Regions from separate parts of the Buttiauxella sp. WJP83 genome, predicted to be linked through region 1. Evidence: predicted binding sites of a transcription regulator. Region 1 holds the regulator's gene; each other region holds the start of a gene.
What was found. Region 1 encodes PurR, which represses purine synthesis genes. Its sites were predicted from a motif close to CANGCAAACGTTTGCNTG; they were not measured.

Region 1 (4,216 bases):
CAGCAAGAAAAAAGAATCCACTGCCTCAAAGAGTAAAATCGCTAAGAACACCAGCAGTGCAAAAACAAAACATCTTGCAAAAAATGATCGTAAAAACTCCTCCCAGCTCGCGAAAGTCCAGCCTGTTACTTTTACCGAAAAATGCAGTAAACCGCGTAAGGGCTACAAAACGCGCTGTGTGAAAGTCAAAGCAGAGCAACCAACGACGATTGCAGCAGCGCACAAAGTCCGGGTGCAGAAAGCACAGAAGACGGCGATGAACAAACTGATGGGCCAGATTGGCAAACCGTATCGCTGGGGTGGCACGTCGCCGCGTACTGGCTTCGATTGCAGCGGTTTGGTTTATTACGCTTACAAAGATTTGGTGAAATTCCGTATTCCGCGTACTGCAAACGAAATGTATCACCTGCGTGATGCTTCTCCGGTTGATCGCGGGGAACTGGAAACGGGTGACCTTGTGTTCTTCCGCACCCAAGGCCGTGGCACTGCGGATCACGTTGGTGTCTACGTCGGTAATGGGAAATTCATCCAGTCACCGCGTACTGGCCGTGATATTCAAATCACCTCGTTGAGCGAAGACTATTGGCAACGCCACTATGTTGGCGCTAAACGCGTCATGACATCTAAAACCATTCGTTAAAACCTTCACCTGCCCTGAAATGGGCAGGTGAGTTCTTCTTTTGCTTATCCTTTCAATTTGTTAACCTAAACCCGCATTAAAAGTGGTTATTTAGAAGTAAACAAAATAATAAGGAGTTAGCAATGTCGTTCGAACTACCTGCATTACCGTATGCGAAAGATGCTTTAGCACCGCATATCTCCGCTGAAACCCTGGAATACCATTACGGCAAACACCATCAAACCTATGTCACTAACCTGAATAACCTGGTTAAGGGCACAGCTTTTGAAGGTAAAACGCTTGAAGAGATCGTTCGTACTTCCGAGGGTGGTGTTTTTAACAACGCCGCTCAGGTGTGGAACCACACCTTCTACTGGAACTGCCTGGCACCAAATGCAGGCGGGGAACCTACTGGCGAACTTCTGGACGCTATCAACAAATCTTTCGGTAGCTTCGCTGAATTCAAACAACAGTTTACTGATGCCGCTATCAAGAACTTTGGCGCAGGTTGGACGTGGTTAGTTAAACAGGAAGATGGCGCTTTAGCGATTGTTTCTACTTCCAACGCGGGTACGCCACTGACGACTGCCGCTAAACCACTGCTGACGGTGGACGTCTGGGAACATGCGTACTACATCGACTACCGCAATGCTCGTCCTAACTACCTCGAGCATTTCTGGGCGCTGGTGAATTGGGCGTTTGTTGAGAAGAATCTTGCAGCGTAGAAGTTTGCTCCCTAAATAGTTCGTGTTGCGGAGCTATTTAGGGGAATGTTAATGGGCCGCGATAAGCGGCCCATCTTAATCAGTGCAGTACGGCAGTTAATGCGCCGCAAACAATCAAAGCCAGAACAATAACTGTGGTCGTGATTGAAAATTTCAGGTCGGTACTCATCAGCAACTCCTTTTTGTTACCTTACAAAACAGCCTTACAATTGATGTGTCATGATGAGTTTCCCACAATCGGAGATAAAAATCCTCACGGTTTTAACCCGATATCCATTTTCCCTCTTCCACTTTTCGCCAGGATAGGCCAAAATCCCTCGCTAATTTATTGCGTATCGTCAATTCAATGCCCTCCTCCCGTTTTATGTCGCAATCCCGGCATACCTGCAACCATTATGTTGCCTTTGGAGTCAGCGTACGCAAACGTTTAACACATTAGTAATCAGGGGGTTAAGAGATGGCCCGGAGTGAAATTTAATGGCGACAATCAAGGACGTGGCGAAGCGCGCAAACGTTTCCACTACAACCGTATCACATGTGATTAACAAAACCCGTTTTGTGGCGGAAGAAACGCGCAACGCGGTATGGGCTGCAATTAAAGAATTGCACTACTCACCGAGTGCTGTAGCACGAAGCCTGAAAGTTAATCACACCAAAACGATCGGTCTGCTTGCCACTTCCAGTGAAGCACCTTATTTCGCCGAGATCATCGAAGCGGTGGAAAATAGCTGCTTTGAAAAAGGCTATACCCTGATTTTGGGTAACGCACACAATAACTTTGAAAAACAGCGCGCTTACTTATCGATGATGGCGCAAAAGCGTGTCGATGGTTTGCTGGTGATGTGCTCTGAATATCCAGACTCCTTGCTTTCCGTTCTCGAAGAGTACCGCCACATCCCAATGGTTGTGATGGACTGGGGCGAGTCCCGTGCTGATTTCACCGACTCCGTGGTCGATAACGCATTCCACGGTGGCTACCTGGCGGGTCGTTATTTAATTGAACGCGGTCACCGCGAAATTGGTGCTATCCCCGGCCAAATGGAACGCAATACTGGCGGCGGTCGCCATGCTGGCTTTATGAAAGCACTCGAAGAAGCGGGTATTTCTATTCCAGAAAACTGGATTGTTCAGGGTGACTTTGAACCTGAATCCGGTTATCGCGCTATGCAGCAAATCCTCGGCCAGTCTCATCGCCCTACCGCAGTATTCTGTGGCGGTGACATCATGGCGATGGGGGCAATTTGTGCCGCTGATGAGATGGGACTGCGCGTACCGCAGGATATTTCCATTATTGGTTACGACAATGTGCGTAACGCGCGCTTCTTCTCACCGGCGTTGACCACCATCCACCAGCCAAAAGATTCGCTGGGGGAAACGGCGTTTAACATGCTATTGGATAGAATCGTTAATAAACGCGAAGAGTCCCAATCGATTGAAGTCCATCCGCGTCTGATTGAACGCCGCTCGGTAGCTGATGGCCCATTCCGCGATTATCGTCGTTAAGTGTTGTTGAGCCCGGGTTTACTCGGGCTCAGGTTCCTGTAACCATTCCTGATTCATCGTTTCACTGTCCCCCAGATAATCCAGTAACCAGCTCAACGCAGGTGATGCGTCGTTTTGCCGCCAGGTCAGGCAACATGCTGCGTCAGGAAACGGGTTATCCAGGGTTAATTCGCTCCACCGCCCGGAATCCAGCCACGGCCTGGCGATATGCAACGGCACCATGCCGATACACAAACCCGCGCTCAAACAATCCGAACCGGACTGCCAGTCAGGCACCACCACACGGCGCTGGTTATCTAAAAGCCAGGTAATTCGTTTGGGTAACGAACGCGAGGTATCTTCGAGTACCAAAGACGGCCAGTCACGCAGGTCATCGTCGCTTAACGTCCCACCGCGCTGTGCCAGAGGATGAGTGGAAGCCACCACACAACGCCAGCTCAACGTTCCCATATCGCGGAAGGCATAACGCCCTCCGACCGGAATAGCCTGGGTTGCACCAATAGCCACCTCGACACGACCATCCGCCAGCGCATCCCATACGCCGTTGAACACTTCCTGGAAGATGCGCAGTTCGATATCCGGAAAATGGCGATAGAAATCCACGACCAGTTGCCGCGTTCGCTCAGGTTTAACGATGTTATCAACGGCTATAGCCAGATGCCCGCGCCATCCGTTTGCGATCTGTTGGCACTGCTGCCGTGTCGTCATCATTTTTTTGATAACAGAACGGCCCTCTTTAAGGAAAAAGAGGCCCGCTGGGGTTAATTCGACATCACGATGACGCCGTTCGAATAGCGGAACGGCTAACCAATCTTCGAGTTGCCGCACCGTATAGCTAATGGCAGACGGAACGCGGTGCAACTCCTGTGCCGCACCGCTGAAGCTACCATTGCGCGCCACCGCATCTATCACTTCCAGCGAGTATTCTGACCACATTTCTCTGCTCACAAAATTTTTGAACGCAACCTACAAATATTAGCGTTTCACAAGCGTAATTGCACTCCGTACACTCTCGCGGCAATGAACCTGCAAGATTAATCAAGAGAAAATTATGCAACCTTCAAAAGGATTTCTTATCTGGCTGGCCGGCTTAAGTGTGCTGGGCTTCCTTGCCACAGACATGTACCTGCCTGCTTTCGCTGCCATTCAGCAAGATTTACAGACCGATGCATCGGCAGTCAGTGCAAGCCTGAGTCTGTTCCTGGCTGGATTTGCGTTTGCCCAGTTAATGTGGGGACCCCTGTCAGATCACTTCGGCCGTAAACCGGTATTACTGGCGGGGTTAAGCCTGTTCGCCATTGGCTGTATCGGCATGTTGTGGGTCGAAAGCGCCACTGCGCTATTGGTACTGCGTTTTGTTCAGGCAGTT
Region 2 (4,216 bases), 870 kb from region 1:
GCGATAACGACCAGCGCCGCAGGCAGAATGGTGAAGATAGCGAACCACTCAAAACGCGGGGTATAGAAGGTTGGCAAAGCGAACCAGTGTGCTTGTGCAATTGGCGTCACATCAACCACGCCCATGGCAAAGGAGAGCGCATAACCCGCCAGCACACCGATAAGAATCGGGATAATCGCCAGGAAGCCACGGAACAAAACAGAACCGAAAATCGTTACCGCAAGTGTAACCAGCGAGATGATGATGGTCTTTGAATCGGGTGATGCGCCATCTGCTGGTAATAAACCCGCCATATTCGCCGCCACGCCCGCGAGCTCCAGACCGATGACCGCCACAATCGCACCCATTGCTGCTGGAGGGAACATCACATCCAGCCAACCGGTACCGGCTTTTTTCACAATCAGCGCGACGATACAGAACAACACGCCACACATGATAAAACCGCCCAACGCCACTTCATAACCCAGTGGTAAAAGCAGCAATACTGGCGAAATAAAGGCAAAGCTTGAACCCAGATAAGCCGGGATTTTACCTTTACAGATAAAGAGATACAGCAGCGTCCCGATTCCGTTAAATAGCAGCACCGTCGCCGGATTAATGTGGAACAAGATTGGCACCAGAACGGTGGCACCAAACATAGCGAACAGATGTTGCAAACTAAGCGGGATGGTCTGCAAAAGCGGCGGTCTTTCACTTACCCCGATAGCACGGCGTGTCATAGTCGTTTCCTTTGTCTGTCTGTTGTTGTTGTGTTGTAGTCAAAAAAAAGCCGACTCTCAAAGTCGGCTATTTTTTAGTGAATCACTTATTTCGTACCAAAAATCTTATCGCCAGCATCGCCGAGGCCAGGAATAATGTATCCGTGCTCGTTTAAGCCCTGATCGATAGAAGCGGTGAACAGTTCTACATCCGGGTGCGCTTTTTCCAGCGCTGCGATACCTTCTGGTGCAGCCACCAGAACCAGTACTTTGATGCTAGTACAGCCTGCATTCTTCAGCAGGTCGATAGTTGCAATCATTGAACCGCCAGTTGCCAGCATTGGGTCAACCACCAGCGCCATACGTTCTTCAATGTTAGAAACCAGTTTCTGGAAATAAGGAACTGGCTCCAGAGTTTCTTCGTTACGGTAAATACCCACAACGCTGATACGTGCACTTGGAACGTTTTCCAGCACGCCTTCCATCATACCCAGACCGGCGCGCAAAATTGGCACAACGGTAATCTTCTTACCTTTAATCTGATCAACTTCTACCGGGCCGTTCCAGCCTTCGATAGTGACTGTCTCAGTTTCCAGATCCGCCGTTGCTTCGTAAGTCAGCAAGCTGCCAACTTCTGAGGCGAGTTCACGAAAGCGTTTGGTGCTAATGTCGTTCTCACGCATCAGGCCTAGCTTGTGTTTGACGAGTGGGTGTTTGACTTCCACGATCTTCATACTCTTTCTCCCCGAGATAGTTGGCCACCATAAAAAAAATCGCCGGATTATACCGCTTTTTCGTGGCAGTGCTACAGGTATTGGGATTGATCAGGATCAACGAGACTGGAATCAGTATATATCAACAATTATTACATCCCGCTGAATAAGAGGCTCGCAAACGTTTGCCTGCACTGTTAGAATTGCGGCGTTTTTTATTTCTAACCCATCCGCGGGGACTTAGCAGTGACCGACAAAACTTCTCTCAGCTATAAAGATGCCGGTGTTGATATTGATGCTGGTAACGCTCTGGTCGATAAAATCAAAGGCGTAGTGAAAAAAACCCGCCGCCCGGAAGTCATGGGTGGATTAGGCGGTTTCGGTGCGCTGTGTGCGTTACCTCAGAAGTATCGTGAGCCTGTGCTGGTTTCCGGCACCGACGGTGTGGGTACTAAGTTGCGTCTGGCTATGGACTTAAAACGCCACGACACCATCGGCATCGACCTGGTTGCTATGTGTGTCAACGACCTGGTTGTTCAGGGTGCTGAGCCGCTGTTTTTCCTTGATTACTATGCAACGGGCAAACTTGACGTCGAAACTGCTGCCAGCGTTATCACTGGTATTGCCGAAGGTTGTCTGCAATCGGGTTGTTCATTAGTTGGCGGCGAAACCGCTGAAATGCCTGGCATGTACCACGGCGAAGATTACGACGTGGCGGGCTTCTGCGTGGGCGTAGTCGAGAAATCCGAGATTATTGACGGTTCTAAAGTGACCGACGGCGACGTGCTAATTGCGCTGGCATCCAGTGGCCCGCACTCCAACGGTTACTCTCTGGTACGTAAAGTACTGGAAGTCAGTGGTACTGACCCGCTGACCACCGAACTGGAAGGCAAACCGCTGGCCGATCACCTGCTGGAACCGACGCGCATTTACGTAAAACCATTGCTTGAGTTGATTGCCGAAGTTGACGTGCATGCTATCTGCCACCTGACCGGCGGCGGTTTCTGGGAAAACATCCCGCGTGTTCTGCCTGATAACACTCAAGCCGTCATTACCGAATCCTCATGGCAGTGGCCTGCGGTATTCAACTGGCTGCAACAAGCCGGGAATATCAGCCGTCACGAAATGTACCGTACCTTTAACTGCGGCGTCGGTATGCTGATTGCGTTACCTGAAGCCGAAGCGGATAAAGCGGTCGAGTTTTTGAATGCAAAAGGTGAAAACGCCTGGAAAATCGGTAGTATCAAAGCTTCCGATTCCTCTGAGCGCGTGGTTATTGAGTAATGAAACGCATTGTGGTGCTAATTTCCGGCAACGGAAGCAATTTGCAGGCGATTATTGATGCCTGCAAGCTTAAAAAGATTAACGGCACCGTAGCCGCTGTATTCAGTAATAAAACCGATGCTTATGGTCTTGAGCGTGCGCGTGAGGCAGAGATCCCTGCCCACGCGTTAACCGCCAGCCAGTTCGCCGACCGTGCAGCGTTTGATCGTGAACTAATGCTTGAGATCGACGCTTACGCACCGGATTTGGTGGTGCTCGCCGGTTACATGCGGATTCTTAGCCCTGAATTTGTCACGCATTACACTGGCCGTCTGATCAACATCCACCCTTCTTTATTGCCTAAATATCCCGGCCTGAATACCCATCGTCAGGTGCTGGAGAACGGTGATGAAGTCCACGGGACATCGGTGCATTTTGTTACCGAAGAACTCGATGGTGGGCCGGTGATTCTTCAGGCCAAAGTCCCGGTTTTTGACGGTGACGATGAAGACGACATCACTGCTCGTGTACAGCACCAGGAGCATGCAATTTATCCTCTGGTAGTGTCCTGGTTTATCGAAGGGCGTCTGGAGATGCGTGAAAATAGCGCCTGGCTTGATGGCAAAGCGTTACCAGTTCAAGGTTATGCCGCAGAAGAGTAGAACAATACAGTGGCGGTTCCCCGCCACCGTTTATCGCGCTCGTTCGTTCACCACTTTCATCAGCAGCACTGTCGCTGCCAACACAAGCGTAATACCATTTGCTATCATCAGGGGAACATCCCCGTTACTCATTCCATATAGCAACCAACAGAGCACGCCGAAAACAAACACCAGATACATGCTCAGGGATATCGCTTTAGTATCGCGATTCTTCAGGATATGCAGCACCTGTAGCGCAAATGACCCCGTAGTGCAGCACGCGGCAACAGGCCCAAGCCAGGCTAAATCAATCATCTTGTTTGACTCCATCGCAATGGATTAACACGCACTCCCGCTCATTCCAGCCTGCTGGCAACGGTCGTGGACGATAAATTTCTACATTCCGCAGCGCCAAATCTTTAACGCCGTTGGCATACAGACCAGGCAAACCGCCAGGATACGCTTCCACGCCGAAAGCTCGTTGCGTTTGCGGATTCAGGCACCAGGCGTTGTCCAGCCCCATTCCGGTTGGTGAGAGCGGATTACAAGGTGGGCGAATGTCATATAACCCTTGTTCAGGTGAGGTGCTGACTCTTTGCGTGAGTTGTAGGCCCTCAAGAACGATATGTCTGACTTGTCCGGGTAATTCGCTATGCATATTAATGGCCCCATCACTTACTCCTGAAAGGCCGCGAAACTGAATAAATTCGATTTCACCTGGAAGGATTTCCGGGTCACGGGCGCGCACTGAAAGATAAACAGGGTCGGCTTTGCCCCAATGACAGGCGTGAGCCATCTCGCAGCTAAAGGTAATGTTGCTGAAAATCATGCGACGCAAACGTCCGCCATCTCGGGAAACAAGCCCTATCGCCCGGTTTGACTCATAGATGACGCAGTTGGT
Region 3 (4,216 bases), 1.4 Mb from region 1:
GTTTAGCCGTTATCCGGAAATCACAGCGGCAGTCTGTTATCAGGATATTGTGGCGCTGGGTGTGATGCAGACGCTACGGAAAATGGGCCGCCAGCCAGGTGTGGATTTTGCGCTGATAGGATTCGACGACATCACCGAAGCGTCTCTGGTACAGCCTGCACTGACGACGGTTTCCGTCGCGGCCAAAGAGATTGGACGCAAAGCGGGGGAGTTATTGTATAGGCGAATTCAGGGCAACGACGAACCGCCAAAACGGATAATCCTTCCGCCTACGTTGGTGGTAAGGGAGTCGTGCGGGTTTGCAAAATGACTGACTTAAAACCCTTTGATTGTCAGGTGATTCATAGGTTTTACTGATAACTTTAGCCGTTTGTCATTAATTTCTTATTATCGGTGTTTTCGAGTGGCGAGGCTGCTTTGGGCTAGTTAACCTGAGTATACCCGACAGGCTTCGAGACGCTGGTGCATAGGTTGCAATCGAGTTATTTGGGTACACGAATGTTTATTAAAGAAAAGAGAGTGAATATGGATGAGTCACAAGTCCGTGTAGCAATCGCGGGTGCGGGTGGTCGCATGGGGCGACAATTGATTCAGGCCGCAATACTGATGGATGGCGTCAAACTGGGTGCTGCGCTTGAGCGTCCGGGTTCATCCTTAGTAGGAAGTGACGCTGGTGAACTAGCAGGCGTTGCCAAAACAGGCGTCATTGTCAGCGACAGCTTGGATGCGGTCGTGAAGGATTTCGATGTGTTTATCGATTTCACTCGTCCTGAAGGCACATTGAATCATCTGGCTTTTTGCCGCCAACACGGCAAAGGGATGGTTATTGGTACCACTGGTTTTGATGATGCGGGCAAGCAGGCGATTACGGATGCCTCAGCTGACGTCCCCATTGTCTTTGCGGCAAACTTTAGCGTGGGTGTGAACGTGATGCTCAAGCTGTTAGAAAAAGCGGCCAAAGTGATGGGGGATTATACCGACATCGAGATCATCGAAGCCCATCATCGCCACAAAGTGGATGCGCCGTCAGGCACCGCGTTGGCAATGGGTGAAGCCATTGCACATGCGATGGACAAAGATTTGAAAGAGTGTGCGGTTTACTCCCGTGAAGGGTACACCGGCGAGCGCGTTCCAGGCACTATTGGTTTTGCTACGGTGCGTGCGGGCGACATTATTGGTGAACATACGGCGATGTTTGCGGACATCGGCGAGCGCATTGAAATCACGCATAAAGCTTCAAGTCGCATGACTTTTGCAAATGGCGCAGTTAGATCTGCTTCATGGCTGAAATCAATGAAAAATGGTCTTTATGATATGCGTGATGTGCTGGATCTGAATAGTTTGTAAATCTTATTACCCATCGTGATGTGGTTATTTCAATCATAAAGTATTGATTGATAGGGCAATATTTTATTGCCCTTTTTATTTTGTAATTTTATTGGTGTATTTCATCGTTATAGCCATCTAACCTTCATTAAATGCGTTCTTCCTGTCTATTTTTGCTGTCTCATGATTAATTTTGACCATTTGGTCCACTTTTCACCCCGGAAATCGTTAGTTTCCTATTCATCCAGGTCCGCAACCGTTTACGCGCTATAAGTTAGTTGTTGATTTCATCGGTCAATTCCACTTTTTCCACTCAGAGTGGCAAAAAACACATAAAAAGTTGCGCTTGTGGTAGACTTTTCCCCGGTCTCTCACTAGAATGCCGCCGTTTGTCAAAAATCCAAATGACAGGCTGTTTTGCATTGATTCAGGAAATGGTTTTGAATTAATATGCAAATAAATTGACTGTTTATTCCCTGGAGGGCGTTTTGATTAAGTCAGCAATATTGGTTCTGGAAGACGGAACCCAATTCCACGGTCGGGCCATTGGGGCATCGGGGTCGGCAGTGGGGGAAGTCGTTTTCAACACTTCTATGACCGGTTATCAAGAAATCCTCACTGATCCTTCCTATTCCCGCCAAATCGTCACTCTTACTTATCCTCATATCGGCAATGTCGGCACCAATGCTGCTGACGAAGAATCCTCCCAGGTACATGCGCAAGGCCTCGTTATCCGTGACCTACCACTGATTGCCAGCAACTACCGCAATACCGAAGACCTTTCTTCCTACCTCAAGCGCCATAACATTGTGGCCATCGCCGATATCGATACCCGTAAGTTGACCCGTATTCTGCGCGAGAAAGGTGCACAGAACGGCTGCATCATCGCCGGAGATAACTTAGACGCGGCATTGGCGCTGGAAAAAGCGAAAGCATTCCCAGGCCTCAACGGTATGGATCTGGCGAAAGAAGTGACCACGAAGGAATCTTACGCCTGGCAACAGGGGAGTTGGACGCTGGAAGGCGAATTGCCTGAAGCGGCTAAAGAAGAAGATTTGCCATTCCATGTTGTCGCTTACGATTACGGCGTGAAACGCAACATTCTGCGTATGTTGGTTGACCGCGGCTGCCGTCTGACGGTGGTTCCGGCACAAACGTCCGCTGAAGATGTGCTGAAGTTAAATCCAGACGGCATCTTCCTGTCTAATGGTCCTGGTGACCCGGCACCATGCGATTACGCCATCAGCGCAATTAAATCTTTCCTAGAAACCGACGTACCGGTGTTCGGTATTTGTCTGGGCCACCAGTTACTGGCTCTGGCGAGCGGTGCGAAAACCGTGAAGATGAAGTTTGGTCACCACGGCGGCAACCACCCGGTTAAAGACCTCGACCGTGATTGCGTGATGATTACCGCTCAGAACCACGGTTTTGCGGTAGACGAAGCCACGCTGCCAGCGAATCTGCGCGTGACCCACAAGTCATTGTTCGATGGCACGCTGCAAGGTATTCATCGCACAGATAAAGCCGCATTCAGCTTCCAGGGGCACCCAGAAGCAAGCCCTGGCCCGCACGATGCGGCGCCGCTGTTTGACCACTTTATCGAATTAATTAAGCACTACCGTCAGTCTGCGAAATAATCAGGAGCTAAGAAAATGCCAAAACGTACAGATATAAAAAGCATCCTGATCCTCGGCGCAGGCCCCATTGTTATCGGCCAGGCGTGTGAGTTCGACTATTCCGGTGCGCAGGCGTGTAAAGCGCTGCGTGAAGAGGGTTACCGTGTTGTTCTGGTGAACTCCAACCCGGCGACCATCATGACCGACCCAGAAATGGCGGATGCGACCTACATCGAGCCGATTCACTGGGAAGTGGTTCGCAAAATCATTGAGAAAGAGCGCCCGGACGCTGTGCTGCCAACCATGGGCGGCCAGACCGCACTGAACTGTGCGCTGGAACTGGAACGTCAGGGCGTGCTGGCTGAGTTTGGCGTCACCATGATTGGTGCGACCGCCGACGCCATTGATAAAGCCGAAGACCGTCGCCGTTTCGACGTGGCAATGAAAAAAATTGGCCTCGATACTGCGCGCTCCGGCATTGCTCACAACATGGAAGAAGCGCTGGCTGTTGCGGCTGACGTGGGTTATCCGTGCATCATCCGTCCTTCATTCACCATGGGTGGCACCGGCGGCGGTATCGCTTACAACCGTGAAGAGTTCGAAGAGATCTGCGAGCGTGGTCTGGATCTTTCCCCAACCAAAGAGCTGCTGATTGACGAATCGCTGATCGGTTGGAAAGAGTACGAGATGGAAGTGGTGCGTGATAAAAACGACAACTGCATCATCGTTTGCTCTATCGAAAACCTTGACCCGATGGGCATCCACACGGGTGACTCCATCACCGTGGCACCGGCTCAAACACTGACCGACAAAGAGTACCAAATCATGCGTAACGCCTCGATGGCGGTACTGCGTGAAATCGGCGTGGAAACCGGTGGTTCTAACGTACAGTTCTCGGTTAACCCGAAAACGGGCCGTCTGATTGTTATCGAGATGAACCCGCGCGTGTCACGTTCTTCCGCGCTGGCATCCAAAGCTACCGGCTTCCCGATTGCGAAAGTGGCGGCCAAACTGGCTGTCGGTTACACCCTCGATGAACTGATGAACGACATCACAGGTGGTAAAACGCCAGCTTCGTTCGAACCGTCCATCGACTACGTTGTGACTAAAATTCCACGCTTTAACTTCGAGAAATTCGTTGGTGCGAACGACCGTCTGACCACCCAGATGAAATCTGTCGGTGAAGTGATGGCGATTGGCCGCACACAACAGGAATCACTGCAAAAAGCGCTGCGCGGCCTGGAAGTGGGCGCGACCGGTTTTGACCCGAAAGT
Region 4 (4,216 bases), 1.0 Mb from region 1:
TTTGAACGCCTGATTGCCTATGTAACCGGCGTGCAAAACGTTCGTGACGTGATTCCATTCCCACGTACTCCACGTAACGCGAACTTCTAAAACCACATTTTTTTTCTAAGGCCAGCACTGCTGGCCTTTTTTACATCTGCGGGTCAAACGTCTTTTTTCTTCAACGAAAGTTAAACAAACGTCAATTTCAACCCCATTCCACAACTCCCCCGTTACGAAGTGTGTCTGCGAAACAGATAAACATAAAATATCCACACTTTCCGCTCGCGCTCTTACTCTTAGCGTTGACTTAGCACATTTGGCCAAAATTCACACAGATGTCTGGACATCCAAAAATCACTCAAAGAATGTACAAATGTAAGGGGAAAATTCACTCTTCATTTCATTATGCAAATTAAACATAAGTAATTCATATATATAGGATAGGAAAGGTGTTTTTTTAGGCGAAGCGGCAAAGAAGTTTGAGTTAGTTCACAAAGTTCCACAAAATACACATTTGGTTACACATAGTTTCTTTTTGTAACTCACTCTCGATGTTTGTAGCACTTTCTGGCTAGCGAAACGGTTTCATGGATGGAAAGATGCCTGACAGATACAGAAAGACACCAAACTCTCATCAATAGTTCCGTACAGAATTATTGACGGCAGTGGCAGGTGTTCACAAAAAAAACCAATGAGGGTAATAAATAATGATGAAGCGCAATATTCTGGCAGTGGTAATCCCTGCTCTGCTGGTAGCCGGTGCAGCTAACGCTGCAGAAATCTATAACAAAAACGGCAACAAACTTGATTTCTACGGTAAAGCTGTAGGCGAGCACGTATGGACAACTAACGGTGACACTGATAGCAATGACACCACTTACGCTCGTATCGGTTTCAAAGGCGAAACTCAAATCAATGACCAACTGACCGGTTACGGCCAGTGGGAATACAACATGAACGCCTCCAACGCGGAAGGTGGTCAGGGTACAGCTACTCGTCTGGCATTTGCTGGTCTGAAATTTGGTGATGCAGGCTCCCTGGATTACGGCCGTAACTACGGTGCAATCTACGACGTAGCTGCTTATACCGATATGCTGGTTGAGTGGGGCGGCGATACTTGGGCTGCAACCGACAACTTCATGAACGGTCGTTCTAATGGCCTTCTGACTTACCGTAACAGCAACTTCTTCGGTCTGGTTGATGGCCTGGCATTTGCTCTGCAATACCAGGGCAAAAACGAGCGTAGCAACGCTGTTGGTAACTTTGTAGATGACAACGGTGTTCCACAATTAGGTCGTGCTGGTAACGGCGCTAAAGCTAACGGCGACGGCGTAAGCACTGCTGTAACTTATGACATCGGCGAAGGCTTCAGCCTTGCTGCAGGTTATGAGTCTGCAAACCGTACTTTCGAACAGCGTGAAGCTGCAACTAACCCATCATGGGCAAGTGCTGGCGGCGACCGCGCTGAAGCATGGTCTACTGCGGCTAAATACGATGCGAACAACATCTACGCAGCAGTGATGTATGCAGAAACTCTGAACATGACTCGTGAAGCTGACAGCAACTTCGCTAACAAAACTCAGAACTTCGAAGCTGTAGCTCAGTACCAGTTCGACTTCGGTCTGCGTCCATCCATCGCTTACGTGCAGTCTAAAGGTAAAGACCTGATCGCACGTGGCACCTTCAACGGTGGCGATGCTGACCTGGTTAAATACGTAGAAGTGGGTACCTGGTACTACTTCAACAAAAACATGAACGTATACGCTGCGTATAAGTTCAACCTGCTGGACGACAACAACTACAGCGAATCTGCTAAACTGGCAACAGACGACCAGGCTGCAGTGGGTATCGTTTACCAGTTCTAATTATCCAGCAACATTGTTGCAAGGATGGTTCAAAAGACAGGGCTTCGGCCCTGTTTTTTTATGCCTGAAAAGTTAAAAAAAATAACTTGTGACCAGGGTGGTTTCTTTTTGTTGCAAACGGTTGGCATTTACTAAAACAGCAGTTAACCTGAGAGCGTTACTCCCTCGATATCACAATGGAAACTCGTCATGTTTGAGAACATTACCGCTGCTCCAGCTGATCCAATTCTTGGTTTGGCCGATCTGTTTCGCGCCGATGACCGTCCGACTAAAATTAACCTCGGCATTGGTGTTTATAAGGATGAAACGGGTAAAACTCCGGTTTTGACCTGCGTTAAAAAAGCAGAGCTTTATCTGCTGGAAAATGAGAACACCAAGAATTACCTCGGTATTGACGGTATTCCAGAATTCGGTAGCTGCACCCAGGAATTACTGTTTGGGAAAAATAATGCTCTGAGTGCAAATAAACGTGCTCGCACTGCACAAACCCCAGGTGGTACAGGTGCGCTGCGTGTTGCCGCTGATTTCCTCGCGAAAAACACCACCACTAAACGCGTCTGGGTGAGTAATCCAAGCTGGCCGAACCACAAGAGCGTGTTTAACTCTGCTGGGCTGGAAGTGTGCGAGTATGACTACTATGACGCACAGAACCACTCTCTTAATTTCGATGGCCTGATTAACAGCCTGCAAGCCGCACAAGCGGGTGATGTGGTGTTGTTCCACGGTTGCTGCCATAACCCAACCGGTATCGACCCAACGGCTGAGCAGTGGAAAACGTTGGCAGAAATGTCCCTGGCAAAAGGCTGGCTGCCACTGTTTGACTTCGCCTATCAGGGCTTTGCTCGTGGTCTGGAAGAAGATGCTGAAGGCCTGCGTATCTTTGCTGCAAGCCACAAAGAACTGATTGTTGCCAGCTCTTACTCTAAGAACTTTGGCCTCTACAATGAGCGCGTAGGTGCTTGTACGCTGGTTGCTGCTGATGCAGATACCGTAGATCGCGCGTTCAGCCAGATGAAATCTGTTATTCGTGCCAACTACTCTAACCCACCAGCACACGGTGCATCTGTTGTTGCAACTATTCTGAGCAACGACGCGCTGCGTACTATTTGGGAACAAGAGCTGTCTGACATGCGTCAGCGTATTCACCGTATGCGCCAGCTGTTCGTGAATACCCTACAAGAGAAAGGCGCTAACCGCGACTTTAGCTTTATCATCAACCAGAACGGCATGTTCTCGTTCAGCGGCTTAACCAAAGAGCAGGTGCTGCGTTTACGTGAAGAGTTTGGTGTGTATGCCGTTGCTTCCGGACGTGTGAACGTTGCGGGGATGACGCCAGACAATATGGCTCCGCTGTGCGAAGCCATTGTCGCTGTGCTGTAAGAGCAAAGCAGATACAAAAAGAGCCGCACAATGCGGCTCTTTTATTTTTAAGACTACCTTACCAGACTGGTAATTCGTCTTGCAGGAAGGGATTATGCAAGCGCTCGTAGCCCAGAGTCGACAACGGACCATGGCCTGGAATAAACGTCACATCATCGCCAAGTGGCAACAGTTTACGTTTAATCGAGTCAATCAGTGCGGCGTGGTCGCCACGCGGGAAATCACTTCGCCCTACTCCGCCTTTGAAAATCACATCGCCGGAAATCAGTAACTGAGATTGCGCATCAAAGAAAACGACATGACCTGGAGTATGACCCGGGCAATGCAGCACTTGTAAGGCCACATTTCCCACCGATACGCTATCACCCTCATTCAGCCAACGATCTGGCGTCAGTGGCAAACACTCTTCAAGCCCAAACATTTGGCTTTGCGCCGGTAGGCCTTGTAGCCAGAATTCGTCTTCTTTTTCCGGCCCAATAACAGGAACACCGTAATGCTTTGCCAGTTCAGCTGCGGCTCCAACATGATCAAGATGGCCATGCGTTAACAGGACCTGCGTGACCGTCACGCCTTTCGCCGTGACTTGCTGGATGATTTTTTCAGCTTCGCCGCCCGGATCAATCACTGCTGCTTGCAGCGTTTCTTCACACCAAACTAATGAACAGTTTTGGGCAAACGCAGTGACCGGAATAATGTGATAGTTCATGACACTCCAATACCGGCAACAATCGCCGGATTCCGTTGTTTTACCAGTGCCTTAGTGGCCCGGTATCAATATGCACAAAGTTGCTGCTGGGGTAGTATCCTACACCACCTGCGCGCATAGATAATGCTGCTTTGCGAACATTGCTCAACGAAATCCCTTCAATATGGAAATCCATTGCCTGCCCTTTTGTGTGATAGCTTTTTTTCGCCACCCCACGACTACGGGCTCGAAGTTCATTATTAGTGTCTAAAGAGCGATAACCTGATACCAGTTGCACGGGTTT

Region 2: the regulator PurR is predicted to act here: its motif matches at 1,586-1,603, upstream of purM (phosphoribosylformylglycinamidine cyclo-ligase).
Region 3: the regulator PurR is predicted to act here: its motif matches at 1,576-1,593, upstream of carA (glutamine-hydrolyzing carbamoyl-phosphate synthase small subunit).
Region 4: the regulator PurR is predicted to act here: its motif matches at 1,958-1,975, upstream of OH773_RS14470 (amino acid aminotransferase).

Annotation. Positions count from the first base shown of each region.
Region 1 is NZ_CP110080.1:2,058,791-2,063,006, reverse strand. It holds gene OH773_RS09545 (C40 family peptidase) at 1-640, shown strand, start outside; gene sodB (superoxide dismutase [Fe]) at 763-1,344, shown strand; gene cydH (cytochrome bd-I oxidase subunit CydH) at 1,424-1,513, opposite strand; gene purR (HTH-type transcriptional repressor PurR) at 1,822-2,847, shown strand; gene punR (DNA-binding transcriptional activator PunR) at 2,866-3,783, opposite strand; gene punC (purine nucleoside transporter PunC) at 3,899-4,216, shown strand, end outside.
Region 2 is NZ_CP110080.1:1,186,055-1,190,270, reverse strand. It holds gene uraA (uracil permease) at 1-719, opposite strand, end outside; gene upp (uracil phosphoribosyltransferase) at 806-1,432, opposite strand; gene purM (phosphoribosylformylglycinamidine cyclo-ligase) at 1,658-2,695, shown strand; gene purN (phosphoribosylglycinamide formyltransferase) at 2,695-3,336, shown strand; gene OH773_RS05460 (SemiSWEET family sugar transporter) at 3,367-3,630, opposite strand; gene OH773_RS05455 (glycoside hydrolase family 28 protein) at 3,623-4,216, opposite strand, start outside.
Region 3 is NZ_CP110080.1:679,659-683,874, forward strand. It holds gene OH773_RS03240 (LacI family DNA-binding transcriptional regulator) at 1-310, shown strand, start outside; gene dapB (4-hydroxy-tetrahydrodipicolinate reductase) at 526-1,347, shown strand; gene carA (glutamine-hydrolyzing carbamoyl-phosphate synthase small subunit) at 1,815-2,963, shown strand; gene carB (carbamoyl-phosphate synthase large subunit) at 2,979-4,216, shown strand, end outside.
Region 4 is NZ_CP110080.1:3,107,002-3,111,217, forward strand. It holds gene asnS (asparagine--tRNA ligase) at 1-90, shown strand, start outside; gene ompC (porin OmpC) at 693-1,847, shown strand; gene OH773_RS14470 (amino acid aminotransferase) at 2,037-3,227, shown strand; gene OH773_RS14475 (MBL fold metallo-hydrolase) at 3,286-3,933, opposite strand; gene OH773_RS14480 (YcbK family protein) at 3,974-4,216, opposite strand, start outside.